2 regions of the Brevibacillus sp. 7WMA2 genome follow, and region 2 is predicted to be linked to the other one. Evidence: predicted binding sites of a transcription regulator. Region 2 holds the regulator's gene; the other holds the start of a gene.
The links. Region 2 encodes NrdR, which represses ribonucleotide reductase genes. Its sites were predicted from a motif close to AACACNATATATNGTGTT; they were not measured.

Region 1: a site for NrdR is predicted at 5,997-6,014, ahead of GOP56_RS17425 (anaerobic ribonucleoside triphosphate reductase). Genes of this name have one in related genera too.

What each region holds. Positions count from the first base shown of each region.
Region 1 is NZ_CP048799.1:4,085,327-4,097,001, reverse strand. It holds gene GOP56_RS17445 (helix-turn-helix domain-containing protein) at 1-197, opposite strand, end outside; gene GOP56_RS17440 (hypothetical protein) at 397-1,392, shown strand; gene GOP56_RS17435 (molybdopterin-containing oxidoreductase family protein) at 1,599-3,623, opposite strand; gene GOP56_RS17430 (TerD family protein) at 3,839-5,923, shown strand; gene GOP56_RS17425 (anaerobic ribonucleoside triphosphate reductase) at 6,159-8,417, shown strand; gene nrdG (anaerobic ribonucleoside-triphosphate reductase activating protein) at 8,426-8,926, shown strand; gene GOP56_RS17415 (acetamidase/formamidase family protein) at 9,012-9,944, shown strand; gene GOP56_RS17410 (cation:proton antiporter) at 10,151-11,299, opposite strand; gene GOP56_RS17405 (MDR family MFS transporter) at 11,650-11,675, opposite strand, start outside.
Region 2 is NZ_CP048799.1:4,742,923-4,754,597, reverse strand. It holds gene GOP56_RS20670 (lytic polysaccharide monooxygenase) at 112-828, opposite strand; gene GOP56_RS20665 (helix-turn-helix domain-containing protein) at 1,414-3,030, opposite strand; gene GOP56_RS20660 (ABC transporter substrate-binding protein) at 3,133-4,152, opposite strand; gene GOP56_RS20655 (L-threonine 3-dehydrogenase) at 4,462-5,415, opposite strand; gene GOP56_RS20650 (glycine C-acetyltransferase) at 5,461-6,651, opposite strand; gene dnaI (primosomal protein DnaI) at 7,222-8,163, opposite strand; gene GOP56_RS20640 (DnaD domain protein) at 8,164-9,669, opposite strand; gene nrdR (transcriptional regulator NrdR) at 9,770-10,258, opposite strand; gene GOP56_RS20630 (HD-GYP domain-containing protein) at 10,478-11,611, shown strand.

The DNA of each region.
Region 1 (11,675 bases), 660 kb from region 2:
TGTTCATCAATTAGGACATGCCCCTGACCTTGAAGAGCGATAAGCAAAACATACGAGGAGGTCATCTGATGAATCAATGGAACTGGTTTATACTGGCTCCCCTTAAGCAGTTCTATCTCTTTTAGCTTAAATTGGTATTGATCTATTTCTACAGTCGATTCAGCAGAAAACGAATGTTGCTGTTGTTGATCTGACATATATGTCGCCACTTTCTATGTTTTGTCATATCGGTTCATTGATAACTATTCTCAACAAATCTGAGTTATTTGTAGTATAGCAAAGCTAGTTATATATTTGAAACCAATTAACATACTATATCGTCTTGTATCATATACATATCTTTTACATAAATTACTAATTAACCAAATAATAACTTTTAGATATGGAGTGGTTCCTATGAAAAATTCAGGATATCTGGTGCTTAGCTCAGTGTTAGCCATAGGATTATTAACAGGCTGTGGAAACAGTGGTTCAACAAGCTCCCAGCCAGTACAAGGAGAAACCACACCTCAGACAAATACGCCCCAGAAGAATCAACCAACTGTCGAACAAGACGTTATCAAACAAATGCAGGATATTGCGTCACAAGCAAAAGAGCCTGTTGAATTAATCACCTACTTGGATAAGACGATCAAAAGCGTAAAAAGTGAAACTGCCGATCGGCTATTCGTTATTTTAGATGATTATTATGCCACTCACTTGATTGGATTGAACGAAAGCTTTTCCAAGTTATTAGCTGAGAATAACAATGCCCAAAAGCTATATGAAATTGGCTTCCCTGTTGATGTGACGAAGATTCAAGAAGAGCCTTTAAAAAAATACGTGCAGGATAAATTGGCTGGCAAGCTAGCCTTAACAGATAACGAAGGGGATTTGTTTTGGATGGTAGATTATGATGCCTTAAAGCAATACTCCCGCTACCTCACTGACGACATGAAGTCATACCTGGAGCTACAATGGGACGAATATAATAAACCTATTTCCAGGGATGGTAGTTTAACTATCTCACATCAAGAGCTGGGAGAACGCATCGTAAAAGTAGAAAAGTATCTAACCTCCTATAAGAACGGAATCAAAAAAACAGATGTTAGGAATCTATATCAAACCTATTTGCAAGAATATCTCAGTAACTATCGCTACGATGCCATTGATGAAAAAACCATGAAGCTGTTGCCAAAGGTAAAGAAAGCGTACGAACAATTCATAAAAACTCACAGTGATACGAAGACAACAAGCATCATTGCAGAGTACCTGCAGATTATAAATCAAAACAAAGACGTCATTTATGAGCATGGAAAAGCAGGAGAGAGTATCATCGGTGACGCTAAGCCAGACATCTCCAAGTTTTGGGGATCATTACCTCAAAAGGTTGAGCAAACATTCGGCGCATAACAAACAGGCTGAAGGAGCCTTATTACGTCCTTCAGCCTTGTTTCATGATAGAAAAATGATTGGTTATGCTGTGTGAGTGGGAAACATACTCTGCACCTCTTGTTTCCAGACCTGCTCTGGCAACTCCTTTAGCTGATGCAGAAGCCTTTGGTTAGCCCAATTGTTGTATGCATACGAAGTTACAGTTTAATCCATCCCTACGCCCCCTACCCTACTTTCACTGCCTCTACAAAATTGGTGTAATAGGTTGCTCCACCGCCTAGATCGGTTAGTGCTTCTGAGGTTGTTACATTCACATTCTTTTGCCATAAATTAATCGGGGTAACCAGCACACCGGCTCCTACTTTTTCGCTAATTTTAGCTGGGAGAACAATCTCCCCACGATCGTTGTATACTTTCACCTGATCGCCTTCTGCAATCCCTCGGGAAAGCGCATCCTGAGGATTCATATAGAGGACTGGCTCCTTTTCCCGTTTTTTCAGTGTCTCTACATTCCCAAAGCTGGAATTTAAGAAATGCTTTGCTTTCACCGTCAAAAAGTGCAAAGGATATTGCTCAGCGCCCTCCGCCTTTTGCTCAAGCGGTGTGTAGTTAACCAACGGCTCCAAGCCTAGCTCTTTCATCTGTGGCGCTAGTGCCTCGATCTTTTTACTCGGCGTTAAAAAGCCGTGCTGAAACGGAAAGAAATGATCTCCTTCAAATGATACTTTCTGATATTTCTTTTCTTTAAGCGTCTCATACGTGATTCCGTTAAGAAACGGGTGGGTAGAATCCAATGCCTGCCTAATTAAATCCTCGTCGCTATCGGTAAAGCAGTCTTCTGTATATCCCATCGCCTTGGCTAGCAAACGGAAGGTCTCCGTATTAGATTTGGCTTCTCCTAAGGGGGCAATAGCAGGCTCGTTTAACTGTACATATAAATGCCAGTAGGATGTATGAATATCCAAATGCTCCAGAGTTGTAGTCGCAGGCAAGATAATATCTGCATATCGGCAGGTTTTTGTCATATGCTGCTCATGGACTACCGTAAATAAATCATCCCGGAGTAGCCCCTCCGTAACCTTATTAGCATCAGGAGTCACTAAAGCTGGATTACTGTTATAGACATAAAGAGCCTTTACGGGATTGTCTTGCTGTAAGAGAGCAGAGCCTAATTGCGCACAGTTTATTTCCCGCGGATTTCCTTCATACACATCTGCTCGATATAGATTCTCGTAATTGATTCCGACATCCATATTGGCTAGTAAAAAGCCTCCGCCTAGCTCCTGCCAGGCTCCTGTTAATGCTGGAAGTACCGCCAATGTACGAATGATTTCTCCCCCAGTCGTATGACGCTGTGGACCAAATCCGCAACGGATAAGGGAAGCCTTGGTGCTTGCATATAATTGAGTAAATTCAATGATCTCCTGCTCGGAAAGCCCCGTAATGCTAGCTACATGAGCTGGTGTATATGGTTTTACGCGCACCTTTAACTCATCAAAGCCTTGTAGATGGCTGGCAATGTATGCGTGATCGAGCTGATCGTTTTGAATTAGTACATGCATCATCCCCAGTGCAAGTGCGCTATCGGTTCCTGGTTTAATTTGCAAATGGATATCTGCCTTTTCTGCCGTCTCATGCCTATAAGGATCAATGACCACCAAAACAGCGCCATTCCTCCGTGCTTCCTCCATAATCGGGAACTGATGGACGTTTGTATGAAGCGTATTGGTGCCCCATGCGATAATCAAACGAGAATGTACCATATCCTCTGGATCGACACCAAGTCGGGTTCCATATACAGAGTGTAAAGCCGCTGAGGCAGCAGATGCGCATAAAGTGCGAGCCAGACGAGAAGCACCCATTTTACCAAAAAAACGTCGATCCATACTGCCGTAGTTAATCAACCCCATAGTACCAGCATAGCTATAAGGTAAGACAGCCTCGGCTCCATATTGACGAATGGTTTCCTTCCATTTATCCGTAATGAGCTGGATGGCTTCCTCCCACGAAATTCGTTCAAATACCCCTTCCCCTTTTTTACCTGTTCTTTTCATGGGATATAAAATCCGGTCTGGATGATACACCCGCTCTAAATAATTATTTACCTTGATGCACAGAAAGCCTTTGGTTACCGGGTGTTCTTTGTTACCGCGAATTTTCACTGCTTTTCCTGATTCATCGACAGTCACTGTCATACTACAGGTGTCCCAGCAATCGTGGGGGCAGATATTGGTATGCTCTTTTGTCATGGCTTCTCTCCTCCTTACTCTTTCTCTTTTCGACTATTTTTCATCTTATTTACAGACTTTTGTATCTATACTATAATGATTGAACAATCTTTCCCATTCAAAAATTAACCTTTACAAATAATAAAAAGGATATAAAAATCAGGCTATAGTGCTCCTTCCTTCTACGACAAATGGATATTAGGGGCACTGCTCTCCTGATTTTTTTTACTATGCCAATGAAAAATTCTATCTATCTAAGACGCAAAGGTAAGCTACTTGTACAGACAGGAATCAGTCATTTACCTCTTCCTTACCTAGCTACTGCCTTAAAAAACCTGGAGCATCTTGGCTTCACCTTTTCCCACCGATTGATGGAACGGTTGCAAACCCTATCTGTCGAAGAATTTACTACATTCTTTCAGCAGCTAGAAAAGGACGTAAAGCAACTGGTCGGAGCTCATGTACGATATCGTCCGATGTATCAAAATTTCCCCCAGCAACTAATGGAAGCAAGCCAAGCAAGCTTATATGTGAACGCCATTATTCACTATCTCACCCTTTCTCTTCCGATTGATGAAGTAAAGAAACGACTTCCACTGCTTGATCAACATCAGTTAACTGTCATTGAACTTGGAAATGAAGAGGAATTAGAGCAAATCTTCTGGAATCTCGTCCAGTCCAAAACCTCCCTTTCCGAAACCGACAAGGATGACCTCAGCTTCTTTATACAAGAATATCAGGTTTTAGATAAACTTGTGCAGTTAGATATTCCATTAAAAGAAAATATTGCGCTGCTCACAGGCTTACTATTCTCATCCAGTAAACTATCACCTGCCTTTTTTTTCAAACATATCAAGACAGCAATAGATGTTTTACGAGTAGCTACAGCCTTATCTGGCGGTGATATCAGTCTATCCAACGCTACGCCCTTTCGTAAATTTACACGTGCCCAAAGACGTTTTATCTTGGGGCTATTAGAGAATTGTCATGCCCTCGAAGAAGATATGCTGCGCTATAAAAACCGTTGGATTCGATTAGGGGAAATTTTACACCCTACGGAATACAAGCTACGTTTCCCACGGTGCGCCGATGCTTTTTATCTGATTCGTAACAATCAAAAAATCGAAACATTCAACAGTAAAGTAGAGGAAGCTCTATTACATCGACGGCTATCAGAAGCAATCGAGCTACTTTCCACTAGACCGGGCGAGCTGGCACGTCGTCTTGATCACATCATACGTCTCAGTGTGGATTGGCAGCCAATCACCCATGCTTTTGAAAAGATAGTTGATCAGGTTTCTTCACCTGTATTGCTACAGGTGATGACACATTTTGCGAACCGTCACATTCCGCAAGCCGTCCGTACATTTTTCCCGAAAGGAAATGTAGCCAAAGTTCAAGTGAGTGCTGACACGCTGGCTCCTCTTCCTAAGGAAATCGGTGATTCAATCATATCCATCTGTCAAAAGGAACTCATGCAGCGTTTTTCCCAATTGCCGCCGCTGGGCTATGTATATGTCGATGAACAATTGCGCAATTACAATGTCCCCTTCTCCCAACGCTCAGCTCAGAAGGCGCTCCGTACGATTACGCGAGGTTCTAAGCTTGATTTACCAGCTGGAAATACCATCCGCTTTTTTACCTGGTGGCGAGAAGGTATCGTGAACCAAGTTCCGACAGATCGAGTGGATGTTGATTTATCTGCTGTGATGTATGACCACAACTGGAATGATTTAGAACACATTTCCTATACGAATCTAGTCTCATCTTCCTTTAAGGCCTACCATAGTGGTGATATTACTACTGCTCCACAAGGTGCCTGCGAGTTCATTGATATCGATTTAGCTGCTGCGGCAAAAGCAGGGGCTCGTTATCTTTCCATGTCTTTGCATTCCTTTACCAGTCATCCTTATTGTGATCTCCCTGAATGCTTTGCTGGCTGGATGATGCGACAGCACCCTAATTCTGGTGAAATCTTCGAACCGGCTACCGTACAAAATAAAATCGACATCACTGCTGATACAACGATTTGTATTCCCGTTATGATTGATATAGAGGCTCGTCAGGTCATCTGGACCGATTTAGCTCTTACTTTTGAACCTACCTATGCCAATAACGTTGAACATAATCGAAACAGCATGCAGCTCATGGGAAAAGCCATGACAAATCTGATTAAACCAAATTTATACGACCTGTTTGTATTACACGCCTTAGCCAGAGGAACGCTTGTTGATAATCCTGATCGTGCCCAATCCGTCTTTTCTGTAAATAGTGGGATAACACCCTATGACACCGAAAAAATCATGTCTGATTATTTATAGCACATGCATTCTGATGTCTAGTCACAGGACCGTCATTTGACACATACGATATATTGATGTATTTTGTAATTCGTAGACTATATATAGTGTATTTAACCACATTACAGAAGCATTTTCTCTTAATTGATGAGGGGATGCTTCTTACATTTTGAATTCATGTGCACTACCTTCTACCATTACCAAGCTTATTTTTACCTTTCACATCAGGTTTTTCACATTACAGGAGGCTTTTTTCATGCTAATAATGAAACGCGATGGTCGTCAAGAAATCTTTCAGCCAGAAAAGATAATCACAACAATTACTCAGGCATGCTTGCCCACGACAGGTACAGTAAACGTGGCCCTTAGTAAGGAGATTGCCCATTGTATTGAGGAACATCTTACACAGCAACCACGCATGCAACCGCTAACCGCAGAGCGGGAGCTTCCCTACATAAATCCAATATCTACACAGACGATACACGAGTTAATTATTGCACAGTTATGTGAAAAAGATCACAACGATGTTGCTGATTCCTTTTCTGCCTACCGTCAACAACGTGATCGCCTTCGTCTGAAGCAAAGCGAGCTATACAGCATTAGTGAGGCTGTCATCGGCCTACAGGATATGGACTTACTTCGAGAAAATGCAAATGTTAACGGAGAATCGTTCAGCGGGAAAATGAGTAAAATGGGCTCTGAATATGCGAAATGGCATGTGAAACAATATGTTTTACCAAGCAAGCTCCGTGAAGCAATCGATCATAATTATGTCTACGTGCATGATTTGGATCAGTATGCAATCGGTACAACTAACTGCATTTTCATTCCTTTTGACCGCTTACTAGCTGAAGGCTTTAATACTGGAAACGGGTCAGTTCGCACCCCACAAAGCATTATGACGGCAATGGCTCTAGTCGCGATTATCTTTCAATCGCAGCAAAATAGCCAATTCGGCGGTGTTTCTGCTAACAAGATTGACTGGGATCTAGCTCCTTACGTCCGGAAATCCTTCGTCAAGCATCTGAAAAAAGGACTTCATTATTTTAACGAGGGTTCCGAGCTAGCTTTATCTGATGATCTACTTTATATGGATAACGAAAAACTAAAGCAGGATTTTCCCAAAAGCTTTACTTATGCCTTTGAAGAGACTGTCGCAGAGACCTATCAGGCCGCGGAATCTCTCATCCATAATCTAAATACGATGAGTAGCCGAGCTGGGGGTCAAATTCCTTTTACCTCGCTTAATTATGGTATGTGTACTTCTACGGAAGGACGTCTGGTCTCACATGCGCTATTACAGGCAACAAGTAATGGGTTAGGAAATGGAGAAACCCCTATTTTCCCGCAGCATATTTTTCAATGTAAAACAGGGATTAATCAATCTGAGGGCGATCCCAACTATGATTTGTTCCAAGAAGCAATCGAATGCTCCAGTAAGCGCCTTTATCCGAATTTCGTCAATGTAGACGCTACGTTTAATCTCATCTACTACCGTGAGGATGATCCGAACACCATTATCGCTACAATGGGCTGCCGGACAAGATCAATATCAGATCGTTTTGGACGGAATTATAGTAGCGGAAAGGGAAATCTCTCGTTTAATACGATCAATCTTGTAAAATTGGGAATCGAATATGGGATTTGTCAAAACCAACGTGATCAGGCAGACATCACCGGCTTCTATAACGCCTTACAAAGCTATATGGATGTAGCTATCAGCGGTTTGATTCATCGTTTTGGCATCCAAGCTAAACAGCCGGCCAAAGCTTCGGATTTCATGATGCGCGAGGGTGTCTGGGAGGGCGGTAAAGAATTGCGTCCTGATGATGAGGTAGCTGATTTAATTAAGCATGGCAGCCTAGCTGTCGGCTTTATCGGACTAGCGGAATGCATGTATGCTCTTTATGGCAAGCACCACGGAGAAGATACAGAGGTATATCAGCGTGCGCTCTCTGTTATTTCCTTCATGCGCCAATACTGCGATGACATGAGCGAAACATATAATCTCAACATTACCTTATTTGCTACTCCTGCTGAAGGTTTATCGGGCAAATTTACAAAAGCTGATCAAAAAAACTATGGAAAGCTTGCAGGAATTACTGACCGTGAATATTATACGAATTCCTTTCACATTCCTGTTTACTATTCGCTATCCGCTTCCCAAAAAATTAAGCTTGAAGCACCTTTTCACGAGCTATGCAACGCCGGGGCGATTACTTATATTGAGCTAGATGGAAATGCCCGACAAAACACAGTAGCTTTCCAACAGATTGTTCAGTACGCATTAAGAAGCAACGTAGGTTATTTCTCTATTAATCATCCATTGGATCGTTGCCCAAGCTGCGGTTATGAAGGGATTATCGGCACGCAATGCCCAAACTGTGGAAGTACGGAAGACTCCGTTCATTTCCAACGTTTACGACGTGTAACAGGTTATATTACAGGCGATTATACACAACGTTTTAATTCTGCAAAACAAGCGGAGGTTCTGGATCGGGTGAAGCACCAGTGAGTCAATCCATGCATATCTGCGAATATCGAAGGGAAAGTATTAACGAAGGCATTGGGTTACGTGCGGTCGTGTTTATAAGCGGCTGCCGTCACGCATGCCAGGGTTGTTTTAATCCAGAATCGTGGGATTTCAGCTATGGACAACCTTTTACACGAGCGTACCAGCAAGAGGTGATTCAGGAAATTTCCGATAATCCATTATTACATGGTCTGACCTTATGTGGAGGAGACCCATTTTTCTCCGCCACTGCCTGCGCCGCCTTTATCACTAGCTTTCGCCAAGCTTGTCTGGATAAAACAGTCTGGGCATATACTGGATTTACTTTTGAAGCATTACTCCTGCTAGATGAACAACGTAAGCTATTGGAGCTATGTGATGTCATTATTGACGGTAAATTTAAAGCGGAACAAAAAGACACCTCCCTGCGGTTTCGCGGAAGTCGTAATCAGCGCATCATTGATGTGAGGAAAAGTCTTGCAATAGGCTCCGTTATCGAATGGACGGAATAGCAATATTTAAATCTGTACCTTTTGCCTCCTCAGTATTATTCTGATAGAAAGCTATTGTAATAATCTACCAAGGAGGTAACTATGTATGGCTATATATACCATCCAGCCAAAGCGCTCGACTCTGCATGGCTCCTTTAGCAGAGAAGCTTCCCCTATCCTGACAATACAATCTGGTGACACTGTTCGTTTTGAGACGCTTGATGCGGATTGGAACGTAGGCCCGGAACAAGCAAACGGCAGAAGAGTAGAATTTTGTACGCGAAAGCACCCTCAGGATAGCGGACATGCCCTGATTGGTCCCTTATACATTGCCGATGCCAAGGCTGGACAAAGCTTAGCAATACATATTAATGAATTACGTGTAGGCACATGGGGCTGGAGTCAGGGTGGCGGATTTGCCAGCACCGTAAATAACCGTCTGGGAATGCAGGAAAAGCAAGGATATCCTTTAATCTGGGAGTTAGATGCGACGAACATGATCGGAACCAGCGATAAAGGGCATAAAATTCGCCTTCATCCATTTATGGGAGTAATGGGCATGCCGCCAGACGAACCAGGTATTCATTCTACTATTCCTCCTCGCTACTGTGGCGGCAACATAGATTGTAAAGAGCTAATCCCCGGGAGTACGCTCTATTTACCCATCCCTGTAGATGGCGGGCTCTTTTCCGTAGGAGATGGACACGCCGTCCAAGGCGACGGGGAAGTATCTGGACTTGCCATAGAATGTCCAATGGAGTTGGTTGACCTCACTTTTACAGTAGAAGATCGGGCGCTGTCTTTCCCACGAGCACAAACACCAACTAGTAAAATCACATTTGGAGTCCATAAGAATTTGCACGAAGCCTCTATGATCGCATTAGAGGGCATGATTGATTGGATGCAGGAGCTGTATGGCTATGAACGAAAAGAAGCCTTAAATCTAGCCAGCCTGCTTGTTGATTTACGCATAACCCAGTTGGTTAACGATGTTGTGGGTGTTCATGCAGTGCTAGACGAGGATAAACTTATCATATAAATAAAGAATCGAAGGGTGCATGAACGAAATCATCTCTGCTGCTCTCGATAAATAAAGGGTGCCAACTGGAATAGTTAGCACCCTTTTCCCTTTTTATACGATGAACAAAAATCTTCTCCAGCTATCAAGAAAGCTTCCTATCCTCTCTACTATAGCTAATAAGAAACCCCGCTCTGTCCACACAACAACAATCTTTTACCTGCTACTTACGCATTTTGTTTACTCCCACTAGAATTACTCAAAAACGCCTTCATCATCATAGGTGTCACAATTGTCGTAATCAATACTACAACTACAATAACCGCAAACATATTGCTACTTAGCATTTGAGATTCAAGCCCCATTGCTGCGATGATAAGTGCTACTTCCCCCCGTGATACCATAGCTGCACCAACACCAAGGGAGCTTCTCCACTTAAAGCCTGCTAATCTGGCTCCGATCGCAGAGCCGATGAGCTTTGTTAGGATCGCTACCACACTCAAACCTAGGATTAGCCAGATGTTCTGTGTGATTCCCATAAATTGAGCCGTTACCCCAATCGAGGTAAAAAATACAGGAACGAAAATCGAGTAACTGATCGTTTCTACCTTTTCGAACACTTCATGCTTATGTTTCGTTAAACTAATAGCAACACCTGCAATATAAGCACCGATAATACCAGCAACACCTGCATACTCAGCTACGTAAGCATACACGAAACAAATGATGAGACCTGCTGAAATCACGGCTTCTGATACACGAAGCGGAGCAAATTTGTTTAACACCCATGGAACCACTTTCCATGCGAAAAGGATAGCTATGGCAAAGAATGCTATCTTTTTCAAGACTACTTCTCCCAAATTGATGTCTCCACCAGCAAAGCTCATAACAAAAGCCAGAGCAATAATAACAAGTACGTCATCAATGACAGCAGCTCCTAGAATCGTTGTTCCTTCTCGTGACTTTAATTTCCCCATTTCTTTCAATGTCTGAACGGAAATACTCACGCTTGTTGCAGAAAGTAACAGACCGAGGAAAATAGATTCAATTGTAGATAGCTGTAAGTAAATACCCACTAGATAGCCACATGCGAAAGGAAAAATAATTCCGGCAACACCTACGAATGCTGAGGCCTTACCAGTACGTTTGAATTCCTCTGTATCGGTTTCAAGTCCGGCAATAAACATCAATAAGATAACACCTATTTGACTCAATTCCTGAAGAATGTCTGTATTCGTCACTACTCCAAGTACAGTCGGCCCTAATACGATACCAATAAGGAGCTTTCCTAATACAGAGGGCTGACCTAATTTAGCACTGATATCTCCAGCGATTTTTGAAGCTAGCAAGATGATTGCTAATTGAAAAACAAGCATAGTTCTCCACCTCTTTTATGTTTATATCTTGAGCACACGAAGGGAAAAAAATACAAAAGGAGCCCATCGACCGTAGCTAAAAAAAGACATAGCAAAGCTGCGGTGGCAGGCTCCTCCAAAAAACAGATATGCTGTTTTATGTAACACATTTTTGTTTCCCGATTGAGGTATACGAATTATCTCAAAAAAGGTTTCAAAATTAACTGCATTCCCAAAATGTAAAATATGTTTTATTTTAGCTATCAATCTTCGAATCAGAGCACATCTTTACACTTTACAAAAAGAAAAAACCTGACAAAATACAGGAGCTTCAGCCTGAGTTCTGCCCGGTTCTTGGTTCGATTTTTATTCTATTCATGAATGGAGACTGACGTCC
Region 2 (11,675 bases):
AAGAACTAGATTTATGTTATTATTACATTATTTTTTCTGAATAGGTTTTTTGACTCAAAAAAGCCGAATAATAGGCGTTTTAGTGACACCTATTATTCGGTCTATAATGAATCAGTATAGCGCCCGTTGATCACCAGCAAACCAGTGGGCACGCGGCAGAATACTTCCCTGTTTCATTTGTTGTATCGTAGAAAAGATAGGGCTTACCTTTTCCATTTGAGGAGCTTGTGGTGCTATAGCAGTCTTGCTTACATCGATCGAGACTTGCTCAGTAGCAGTGCTTTTGACCAGATTAACGTCTATCACCTGATAAAAAGCATTCGTGGTATCCGCAATCTCCCACACAGCCAGAATAAGATGATAACCACTGTGATCAGTTGGTACATTGCAGGTATGAGTCACCGTTGTACCTGGTCTGTTTCCACCATCGTAATAGTAGCAAAACGGAACTACGTCTAAGTCGGAGCGAGCAAGTGGTTTATTGGGATTCCAGCCATTTTTCGTAATGTAATACTTCCACTCCCTTGTGCTATGCGATGCTGTCAATCTCCACTTAAACGTATTTTCCCCACTATGCATCGTTACTTTTTTCCAACGATCAGCGGTTTGTGTATACAGCTCGGGATAGCGCCCTGCCCCTGTGATTTGTCCATCCGGTGGGCCAGATTGTGGAAAGGACCCTTCTCCTTCTACACTCTGAGGCTCATACTGAATGGGACCACAATTCATGTTTTTGCCTTGTTTACACATATAAGCCCGACTTGTAGGTGATTCCACATAGCCGTGAGCTGATACACGTTCAGCAATAAACATAGCCCCTGTTATCATTACTACTAGCAGTCCAAAAGCAACACATACCTTGATTGCCACCTTGCTCATGACGCACTGTTCTGTCATTTAATGACCTCCCATGATGTGGTAAAGCAAAGTTCTGACAAGACCGCCATACTCACCTCCATTTATAACATTAGTAATATTATAAAAATGGGAGCCATTATTTAGAACTTATTAAACTGTTTTTTTACAGTTCAGATGCTTTTTTTGCTATATAGTAAACTACAATTGGCTAATTATTCTGGTAACCGGGATTTCCTGGTGTTTTCGAATCCTTCGCTTTTGAGAAAAGACAATGTGCAAGAGCTCCTCTAATAGGAAGCGACACCGGCTCTTCTGTGCTGCTTCCAACGGCTGATATTGCTCCACGATTTGCTGCATGAATAGATATGCCTGGTACGGAAGGAATTCAGTCATCCAGCCACTTTGCGGCAGATTATCATGATTCTTACTATATCGTATATGTTCTTCCGTATACTCGACTAGCTGATAATACTCAAAGCCGACTTGATAAACCAGAGGAGCAATATCTCCCTTATACTGAACTGTAATTGTCTCATTCGGTCAATCTGTTTAGAATTAGCGAGTAAGCACCCTCACCACATCATCAATCTTCCTGCTATTAGCGATAACCCCATGACTCATCCATGTCATAAAATCTACCTCATACACACAGTTTTTCTGAACAGCCGGAATGGATTGCCAAATCGGATGAGATAGCTGCCTTTTTTCTGCGCCTTCACCTTCGTCATGCCATTTATCAAATGTATAGAATAGATGATCTACATCCAACTCAGAAAGGGCTTCCCATGACAAGCATCTTCGCTTAGACTCTCCTTTCACTTGGCTTACGAATGGATGTGGTTTCATCTCTAAATCTCGATATAGTACAGGCCCTGTGTAAAGATAATCCACGCTGATATAATGGGCGGATACCCGCAGGAAAGCAAAGGTTTTCCCTTTTACAGAACGTGCCAACGCTTCCTTAGCCTTTGCTACCTTATTCTCGTATTGCTTGATTAACTGCTCAGCCATATTCGTTCGCCCTAGCATATCAGCTACTGTACGCAGGGTCGAACGCCAATCATCAACAGGGTGCGAAATGACACTTGTACGTGCAATCTGCCTGCATTGATCATAGATACCTGCTAAGCTTTGAACCCCTTCTCTCACCATAATAAAATCTGGTTTATAATAGGATAGCTGATGAATGTCCTGTGTCAGAACATCGTGCGTCGGAATATGCTGTAGCCCAAGATAATCAAGCTTTCCCCATCCTCCATGCGACCACTGTACAATCGGAGTTACCCCTAATGCCAGTAAATAATCCTCTAAAAATAAGGAGACGATGCGAAGATCACTACGCAGATTATCCCGGTATTGTCCCGGGGCCACACCAACCATTTGTTTAAACCGACGATTAAAATAAAATTCATTGTTGAATCCAACCTGCTCTGCTATTTCATGAATTCGATCGTCTGTTTTACTGAGCAATTGTTTAGCTCTGTCTATTCGTAATGTATTTACAAAATCAAGGGGAATCTGTCCTGTCATTTCTTTGAAAATACGCGTATATTTATAACGAGCGACGTTAGCATCAGCCGCCAATTGATCTACTGTCATTGGTTCATAGTAATGCTTCCTCACATAGTCAATAGAGCGCTCCACTGCACGGCGTATGTCCACATGACTCTGAGAAGCATTTTGTTGAAACACGAAGCGGAGCAATTCCTCAAATCGTACGTGATTAGAAAACCGTTCCATATCATCGGCATCGTTGCGATGACAATATATCGCTTCTACCAAATCAAGGCATTTAGAAAAAGGAGAGCAAACTACAGCACCCAGAAAAGGAAGTGAATCATTTTTACCCTCATCTACCAGTGTCACTTTAGAAGCTGTAGGTTGAATGGACAACTTATTGAAAGTTAACTGATACAAGCATAATGAGTCATCTACCGCTTGGATGAATAGAGATTCCCCAGGTCCAATCATAAAGCAATTCTCCCGCTCCATATGAAAGCAATCCTCTTCTATTTGGAGCCTTCCCTTTCCATCAGTCACAACAATTAAGCTATAGTCGCTTGTCTCATTATCATGCTGGTGATGTCCAGCAGGGAGCGTGTCATATTGGATATCTACTAAGAGAAATACGGTGCTTGGACTACTAATCAAGCTTGCTACCTGGTTCATCATACCACTCCATTGATAATAATTCTCATTCAAAATATTATAAAACAAAAAAGAAAGTTCTTCAACATAAGCTGAAGCCCTCTCTTCTTTTAGACAGATAACCTGCTATTTCGTTTTAGCAGAAAAGAATTTCAATAAATCATCAATCTTCATCGCATTCGCTTTAATTGAGCCTGATTGCCAGTGTGTTCTTTCTAATTGATAAACATTCCCCTTTTTAACCGCAGGGAGAGCCTTCCATAATGGGTCCTCTAGTAATGCAAGTGCCTGTTTATTCTCTTGTGATGTCCATGTCCCATTAGATGGGAATATAATGATATGATCAGCATGAAACTCTGGAATTTTTTCTAGTGACATAATCTCGTGAGTTTCAATCGTTTTCACAGGCTCATACGGCTCCAGCCCTAAATCTTCATAAATCATTCTTGTATAGGAGTTTTTGAGGCCAAAAAGAGCTAATGATGGCTTTTCACCAACATTTAAACGAATAACCGCTACGGTCTGTCTACCTATTGATGAATTCAGTTTTTCTTTGGCATCGGCCACTTTTGTCTGGTACGCTTGCAGTACACGCTCAGCCTTTTCGGGCATCCCTATTATATCTGCTACTCTTTTTAACGTTTCTACAGCATTTTTATTAATAGAATCAGGCACCCGATAAGTAGGAGCTATCTTGGAATATGCTTCATATTTCGTTGCATCTACTCCACCATCAACAATGATTAAATCAGGATTAGCTGCAAGTAAAGCTTCTATGCTGCCCGTTACATCAAATGTTGGTACATTTAGGCCCAGATAATCCTGCTTACCCCATGCTGGATGATACCACTGCACGATTGGTGTAACTCCTAATGCAACTAATGGGTCTTCTAAATAAATAGCGGCTATTCGCTTCGGATGTACCGGAATCTCGACCTCCCCAAATTCATCCTTAACCACACGTGTTTGTGATTGCTTAGCGGTTTGCGTATCTTTGGTCTGATTCTCACCTTGCTGTCCATTCTCCACGCTCTTTTGAGTCTGTGTGTCTACCTGCTGCGATTGTTTTCCGCACCCAGCAACAATGCACATCACGACAAGCAATACAGCCATCCCAGCAATCATGTTCCAACGTGATCTTAGCATAATTCTTCCCCTCTCCTACACAATTACGATTTGCCGAAAAACTTATATTTGATAACGATTATCGTTATTGCTTTTATCCAAACAAATTGTAATGGATTCCCTATGCTTTTTACAATGCACGTTCTCGACTATTTTTTATACAAACACTTGTGAATTTCCCTTATCGGTTTAACAAGCGATTTTTCCTTTTTTACATAAAAACAGCAGAGGAAATTACTCCCCTGCTGTTTTTATTCACATCATTTATAGACTGTAAGCACACTACACGACTGTATAGCTGCTCTATCATGACTATTCTTTGCTTTCGCTTTAGATCCCAGCTCCCACTTGCAATTTATCCCGAAGCTTGGCAAGCATATCTGTTGTCATTTTTTCCAAGTCATATTCTGCTTGAAAACCCCACTCCGCTTTAGCGGCTGTGGCATCAATTGAGTTTGGCCAACTGTCTGCGATTCCTTGTCTGATTGGGTCTACTTGGTAGTCCATTTCAAATGTCGGAATATGCTTCTTGATTTCCCGTGCAATTTGCTCTGGCTCAAAGCTCATCGCTGTCACGTTAAAGGCGTTACGGTGTTGTAATTTAGATGCATCTGCTTCCATCAAATTGATGATAGCGTTAAGCGCATCTGGCATATACATCATATCCATGTACGTACCTTTTTGGATGTATGAGGTATAACGACCATTTTTAATTGCCTCGTAATAAATTTCCACTGCATAGTCGGTTGTTCCCCCACCTGGAGGCGTTACGTAGGAAATCAGCCCTGGAAAACGTACACCGCGCGTATCTACTCCAAATTTTTGATAGTAGTAATCACACAATAATTCCCCAGAAACCTTATTTACCCCATACATGGTAACAGGACGTTGAATTGTATCCTGAGGTGTATTATCTTTTGGTGTTGTTGGTCCGAATGCACCGATTGAACTTGGCGTAAAAAATTGACAATTAAGTTCTCTTGCTACTTCAAGTGCATTTACCAATCCGCCCATATTTAAATTCCAAGCGAGCAATGGCTTTGCTTCCGCTGTCGCAGACAACAGAGCTGCCAAATGCATAATGGTATCCACTTTGTACTTTGCAGCAATATCGTGCATAGCCTTTGCATCTGTTACATCTAAAATCTCAAATGGTCCCTCTTGCCCCTCGCCCTGACGAATATCAGTAGCAATTATGGATTCTGTTCCGTATACACTTCGTAGCTTCGTGACCAATTCGGAGCCAATTTGTCCAAGCGCTCCTGTTACCATTATTCTTTTCATGTGGGTTGACCCCTTTCTTCCTGTTGTTCCTTTTGATCAGTAGGGTTAAATAATTCCCATTTCTTTTCCTACTTTTTTGTAGATGGCCAACGCTTGATCTAGCATCTCTTTTGTATGCGCCGCAGTTGGCATATTGCGGACACGTCCGGTTCCTTTAGCAACCGTTGGGAATACAATAGCTTTTGCATAAACGCCTTCTTCATACAATCGCTTACTAAATTCCTGTGTTTTTATTTCATCACCAATAATGCAAGGTGTGATTGGAGTTTCACTGTCTCCGATATTAAAGCCAAGCTCCTTCAAGCCCTTCTTCAGGTAATTCCCATTCTCCCAAAGGCGATCATGTAATTCGGTGCTTTCTGTCAAAATATTGATGGCTTTGGTAATAGCTCCTACATCTCCTGGTGTAAGTGCAGTGGAGAATAAGAATGGTCTGCTGCGTACTTTAAGCCAATCAATCAATTCCTGTTTACCAGCTACATAACCACCTACTACTCCAATCGCTTTGGACAGCGTTCCGATCTGAAAGTCTACTTTGTCAGATAAGCCAAAATGCTTCACTGTCCCTGCTCCCTTACCGAGAACACCTGAGCCATGGGCATCATCTACATATGTGATTAAATCGAATTCCTCAGCAATCTCTACAATTTCTGGTAGCTTGGCAATGTCTCCGTCCATCGAGAAAACACCATCTGTAATTACCATGATTTTATTGTACAGACCGGACTCTCTCGCCTCTTTTGCTTTTTGACGAAGATCATCCATGTCAGAGTGGTTGACACGGATGATTTTAGCTTTAGATAGACGGCAACCGTCAATAATGGATGCATGGTTTAATTCATCCGATAGAATTGCATCATTTTTATCCATCACAGCAGAAATTGCAGCCATATTACAATTAAAACCAGACTGATAAGCAATAGCCGCCTCGGTATGTTTAAATTCCGCTAGTGTTTTTTCTAATGTAATATGGATATCCAGTGTCCCGTTAATGGTACGAACGGCCCCTGCCCCAACACCATACTTTTCGATCGCTTGGTATGCTGCATCTTTCAAGCGCTGATCTGTTGCCAAACCTAGATAGTTGTTGGAAGAAAGGTTAACCAGGTTTTTGCCCTTAATGGTAATCACAGGCCCATTGGCACTCTCCAAAGGATCAATAACGTTATAAAGGCCTTTGCTTTTAAGCTCTGCTAAATTTTCTTGTAAAAACTCCTGCAATCCTCTGCTGGACATCCTTTATCCCTCCATAGGTATCTTGGTTTTTTATCTTTACATAAATGAGATACTATCATTACATGTTGGTAAGGAAGACGGAATGATTCACTCCCTCCAGAGAAAACAAAAGTCCTCTCCGTATGTACATAACAATGTTGTATCAGCCGCAAAATCATCTTCCTATTCTAGTTTTAAAAGTACCACATGTGCCTCATAATGTCCACACAACAAACACAACATTTTTCAATATCATCTGTTAATTCATAGTAATCAGTCACTTAAAACCCTTTGATAACAAGCTTTCAACTTAAAAACATTTTATCTGAATATTCAAGTAACCATCTTACCATGTTTTTCTAGGAAGAACATCTGTCTTTTTTTGTATATTACCATCAAGGTTCCCTATAAGCTTTGGATGTCTTTTTCAAAAGGACACTCTCAGATAAACAGCAAGGCTACCGACTACGCTCCTATTTCAAAAAAACTACCTCTGATCGGCAAAAAACCCAAGAAAAGGACTCACTTGCTTGTCCAATACTTGGGTGATCGGTCAAACGAAATGCTGATATACACATACCTCTATACAGGCTATCTTTTTCGACGATTGATTCCTTCAATCACTACTTCTTCTACATAATGACGAATTCTTTCTAAAATCCGGCGTGCCTTCGTTACTTCGATACGTGAGCCATTACTCATGGCAAAATGCTCTTCCAATTCCTCAAGAGAATAGTTTGAAGCAAATAAAGTTGGCAGATGATTGTTAATTCGCTGATTTAAAATAACTCCAATCACTTCATCCCGAATCCATGGAGTGACATTCTCCGCCCCTAGATCATCTAAGATCAAAACAGGAATCTCCTTTAATAGCTCCAGTTTACCTACATAGGATTGATCGGAGAGGGATTCTTTCAACTCTCGAATGAAATCTGGAACGTATACCATTAAGGATGAAATGTTGTTCTCTGATAGTTCACGTGCGACAGCAGCCATCAGATAACTCTTGCCAACCCCAAAGCCTCCGTGAACATATAGCCCTCGTGCAGCCTGCTTCTTGTTGTCTCTCATTTCTCGGCAGAAACGCATCGCCAGACGAATCGCTTCTTTATTGGAATCATCCATATCCATATGATGAAAGCTAGCTTGAAGTGTTTCTTCAGACACGTAGTAGCTTCGCATCATTTTACGAGTACGCTGTGTTTCTTCATATGATAATTGCTTATCACAGGGGCTTAGTGCGGATACAATATGCTTGTTTTGCACCTGTAGCTTATTCGTATGTCCCTTTACTAAATTAGGACATTCTGACAGTCCGGGGCAATTCTCACAATAATAGTGCTCCTTCACCGACTCATACACTGCCGAAAGGGAGCGAAACAAATCCTCCCTAGTTAATTCAGGATGCTTTTGCAGAAAGGCTTTTAGATAGAGAGACGAGCGCATCATTTTATCCAATTGTTCATCCGGACTTAAAATATGCCGTGGAGTTCGCTTAGCTAACTCCTCCATGAATTGACGCAAAGGTTCCATCTAATGTTCGCCTCCCTTCATCGGCTGTCGTAGTGATTCGTATAATTCTTTAAGCTCTGGATCATCCATAATGGTTTTTTTCACTTGCTTTACGCGTTTTTTTCGATCAGTATCAACTGCCTCTGCTTCCTCACGATCGAGCTGTCGCTGTACAGCAGCAGGTAGCTTATCCTGTAGCAATGCTCGTGAATTACTGCGCCGGCCCCTGTTAGAGGATAATCCACCTTTTTGGGAAGCTGCTAGAGATTGAACCGTCTGATTCTCCATAGCCTGATTCTTAGCTTCTGCCCGTTCCAAAATAACCCTCACTGCTTCCTCTACGGTAGAAATGGCTTTGGCTTTCCAGCTATCTCGAATCGTTTCCACGTAAGCTTTTGGCAATTCCATTTTCGTTTCACGCATGGCATATAAGAGCAAAGCATTTACTACCTCTGACGGCATTGAATCTGTGAAAACCAAGCTCTCTGCCCGTTCTAAAAACGCACGTGAAATTCTACCTCCCACCGCTTGCTCTAAAATAATCAGCGGTGAAAGCTCTCGACAGATTCGTAGAAAAACCTCCGTTCCAGGAGCTGGTATTTTCCCAGGACCGAGATGCTCCAAATAGGCATCGGCTAAAGAACGGCGCTCACGAGTTAGCTGGTTATTTACATATCGCTCGCGTATTCGTTTACGCAATAGTTCTGTGCTAAGAGTCCCTTGAGAATCATAAAGATTCCAATCCCGCAGCTCTTGGCTTAATAAATAGCTATCCACTTGATAAAAAGCGAGCAACTGATAAAAAAACGGAATGCTTTCCTGCGTTACTACCTTAGAGGCTTGTACATGACTAGGGAGGCTAGCCCGCAAAAAGGATAAATCCAATTGTTTGTCTGGCTCCGCTTCATAATGATTAGCTAGGGAGGCTGTAGGATGTTTTTCTTGCATGTGAGCAAAAAATCGATCCGTTTCCGATCCAGGGCGAATTTCCAGCTCAGAAGCTGACAAATTATGATATACCTCATAGAAGCGCTTGGTTACATCTTCTTCATACGGATACTCCTCCGCCAGATTACCCCATAGCTGATCAGCATAGGTACGGCGAAGCTGCTCGTATTTGACTTTTCCTACTTGATTTAACAGCATAACGGGAAGAATATCTTCCTGAAAAAATTGAGCCGGAGTTAGCGGTGGCAAGACAATATACTCATAAAAAAAGTCATGTTCGCGATTCTCACGACGACGGACCTTTAATAAATCCATCGCTTCTAAACGTTCTCTGGCTTGCAGTAAGCGATCCAACGGCAAGGATGTCATCATCATTAGACTCCGGTGCGTTCCTTCGCTTGCTGCTCCACTCTTTTCATCCACCTCGTGCATTAATAATTGATACAACGAATAGGATGACACCCCCAGCAAGGGCAAATAAAGATGGGTTATGAATCCCATCTCCATCATACTCAGCGGCCTTATGAATCTCACTAAATAGCGATCGTTGGGCGCAAGTTCGTTCCACATGACACGCATCGACCAAAATCCTTCCTTACGTTCATAGTTTCTCTATTATATCATTTCTTCTGTCATGTTACGTAGGAGAGGTTTGGAAGCTTAGAGAAAAAAATGCTTCTTATTCTGATTTATTCACTTTAGGCGGCTGATTCCGCGCTTGTTCTAAAAGCTCTTCCAATTCTCGCATAAATACATTAATATCTTTAAACTGACGATAAACCGAGGCAAAACGAACATAAGCTACCTCATCCACATGGTACAGGCGCTCCATGACCATTTCCCCTACCTCTTTGCTAGGGACCTCAGCCTTCCCTTGACTACGTAGTTCTCGTTCAATTTCATTTACAATATTCTCTAATATCTCCAGTGTCACAGGACGCTTTTCACAAGCACGAATCAACCCACGTAAAATTTTATCGCGGCTGTACTCTTCTCTTGTTCCATCCTTTTTAATAATTAATAGTGGTGTTTCTTCCACCATTTCAAATGTAGTGAATCTTCTGCCGCAGTCCTCGCACTCTCGACGGCGTCTGATTGATTTGTTGTTATTAAATGGGCGGGAATCCAATACCCTTGTCCCATTAAATTCACAAAATGGGCAACGCATTAGCCATCATCTCCAAAATGATTACTCAGTTAGATCAACATCATTCCAAAAAAGAAAGACTTGATTTTATTCAATAAATTTGCGTGTAAATTATTGAAGTTTTTCTTTAGAGTCCCATATCCAGTAAGGTTAGTCAAGGAAAAAGCGAATATCCTATTCCCATTTGTCCATAATTTTTTTAAAATGAGATAGTATCTAACAGCAAGGGAGGGTTCTTGCATGCGCCTAGTCTCATTGCGACATGTTCAACCTGGAATGAATTTGGGAAGGACCGTTTTTACAGATGATGGGAAAGTCCTGCTTGGGGCAGGTATGGAGCTAAGTGAAAGATTGGTAAGTGGTCTACAACGCATGGGAATTGATTCCGTCTACATTGATGACCCACACACATCAGATATTGAGGTAGAGGATGTTATACGTCCAGAGACAAGGCAAGATGCTTTGGAAGTCATACATAAAACCGTGCAACAACTACGGAATACGAATAAAGTTGCTCGTAGGGTCTCTGTTAAAGACATGGGCATGCATTTCCAGCAGGTCTTTCATAAGATTTTAAATGATCTATCTGGTGCAAAGGATATCATGATTCATCTAGCTAACATCTCCTCTCACTCGGGAGCAATGTATCATCACGCCGTTAACGTCGCTGTCATGGCTACAGCAGTTGGGATGTCGCTTGGCTACAACACGACGCAATTACGTGATTTGGGAATCGGGGCACTGTTACACGACATTGGAAAAACAGCGCTACCAAAAGAATTGCTTGAAAAAACCGAGCGTTGGAACGAGGCTGAAATGGAGCAGGCCAAAGAGCATACACGCCTTGGCTTTGATATCATTCGGAAACAACACGATATTTCATTATTATCTGCTCACGTAGCTTTCCAGCATCATGAACGAATGGATGGAAGCGGTTATCCGCAACAGCTACAAGGGGACAAATTCCATGAGTATGCGCAAATCGTAGCTATTTGTGACGTGTATGATTCTCTAACTACCCCAAGACGTTGGAGAAAACGCTATATGCCACAGGATGCGCTTGAATACCTGCTTGGATCAGGCGGCTATTTGTTCCATCATCATTTAGTAGATGCCTTTCGTAAGCATATCGCTGTCTTTCCACTTGGGAGCGGAGTCGTACTCAATAATGGAGAAAGCGGCGTAGTCTGTAAGGTAGATCCAGAATGCTGTCATCGTCCAACGATACGCATTTTGCGAGACGGACGTGGCAATGACCTGCTTACCCCGTACGAAGTTAATTTGAAATATAATTTAAAACTATTTATTACTCAATTTGAAGACGAAACATTATTTACTTTTATGGAATCTAAGCATATTGCACCGGACTTGTAATCATCTAGTTTATTTCATTTACAACCAGCAAAACTCCCTCTTACAAAATGCTGAGAGGGAGTTT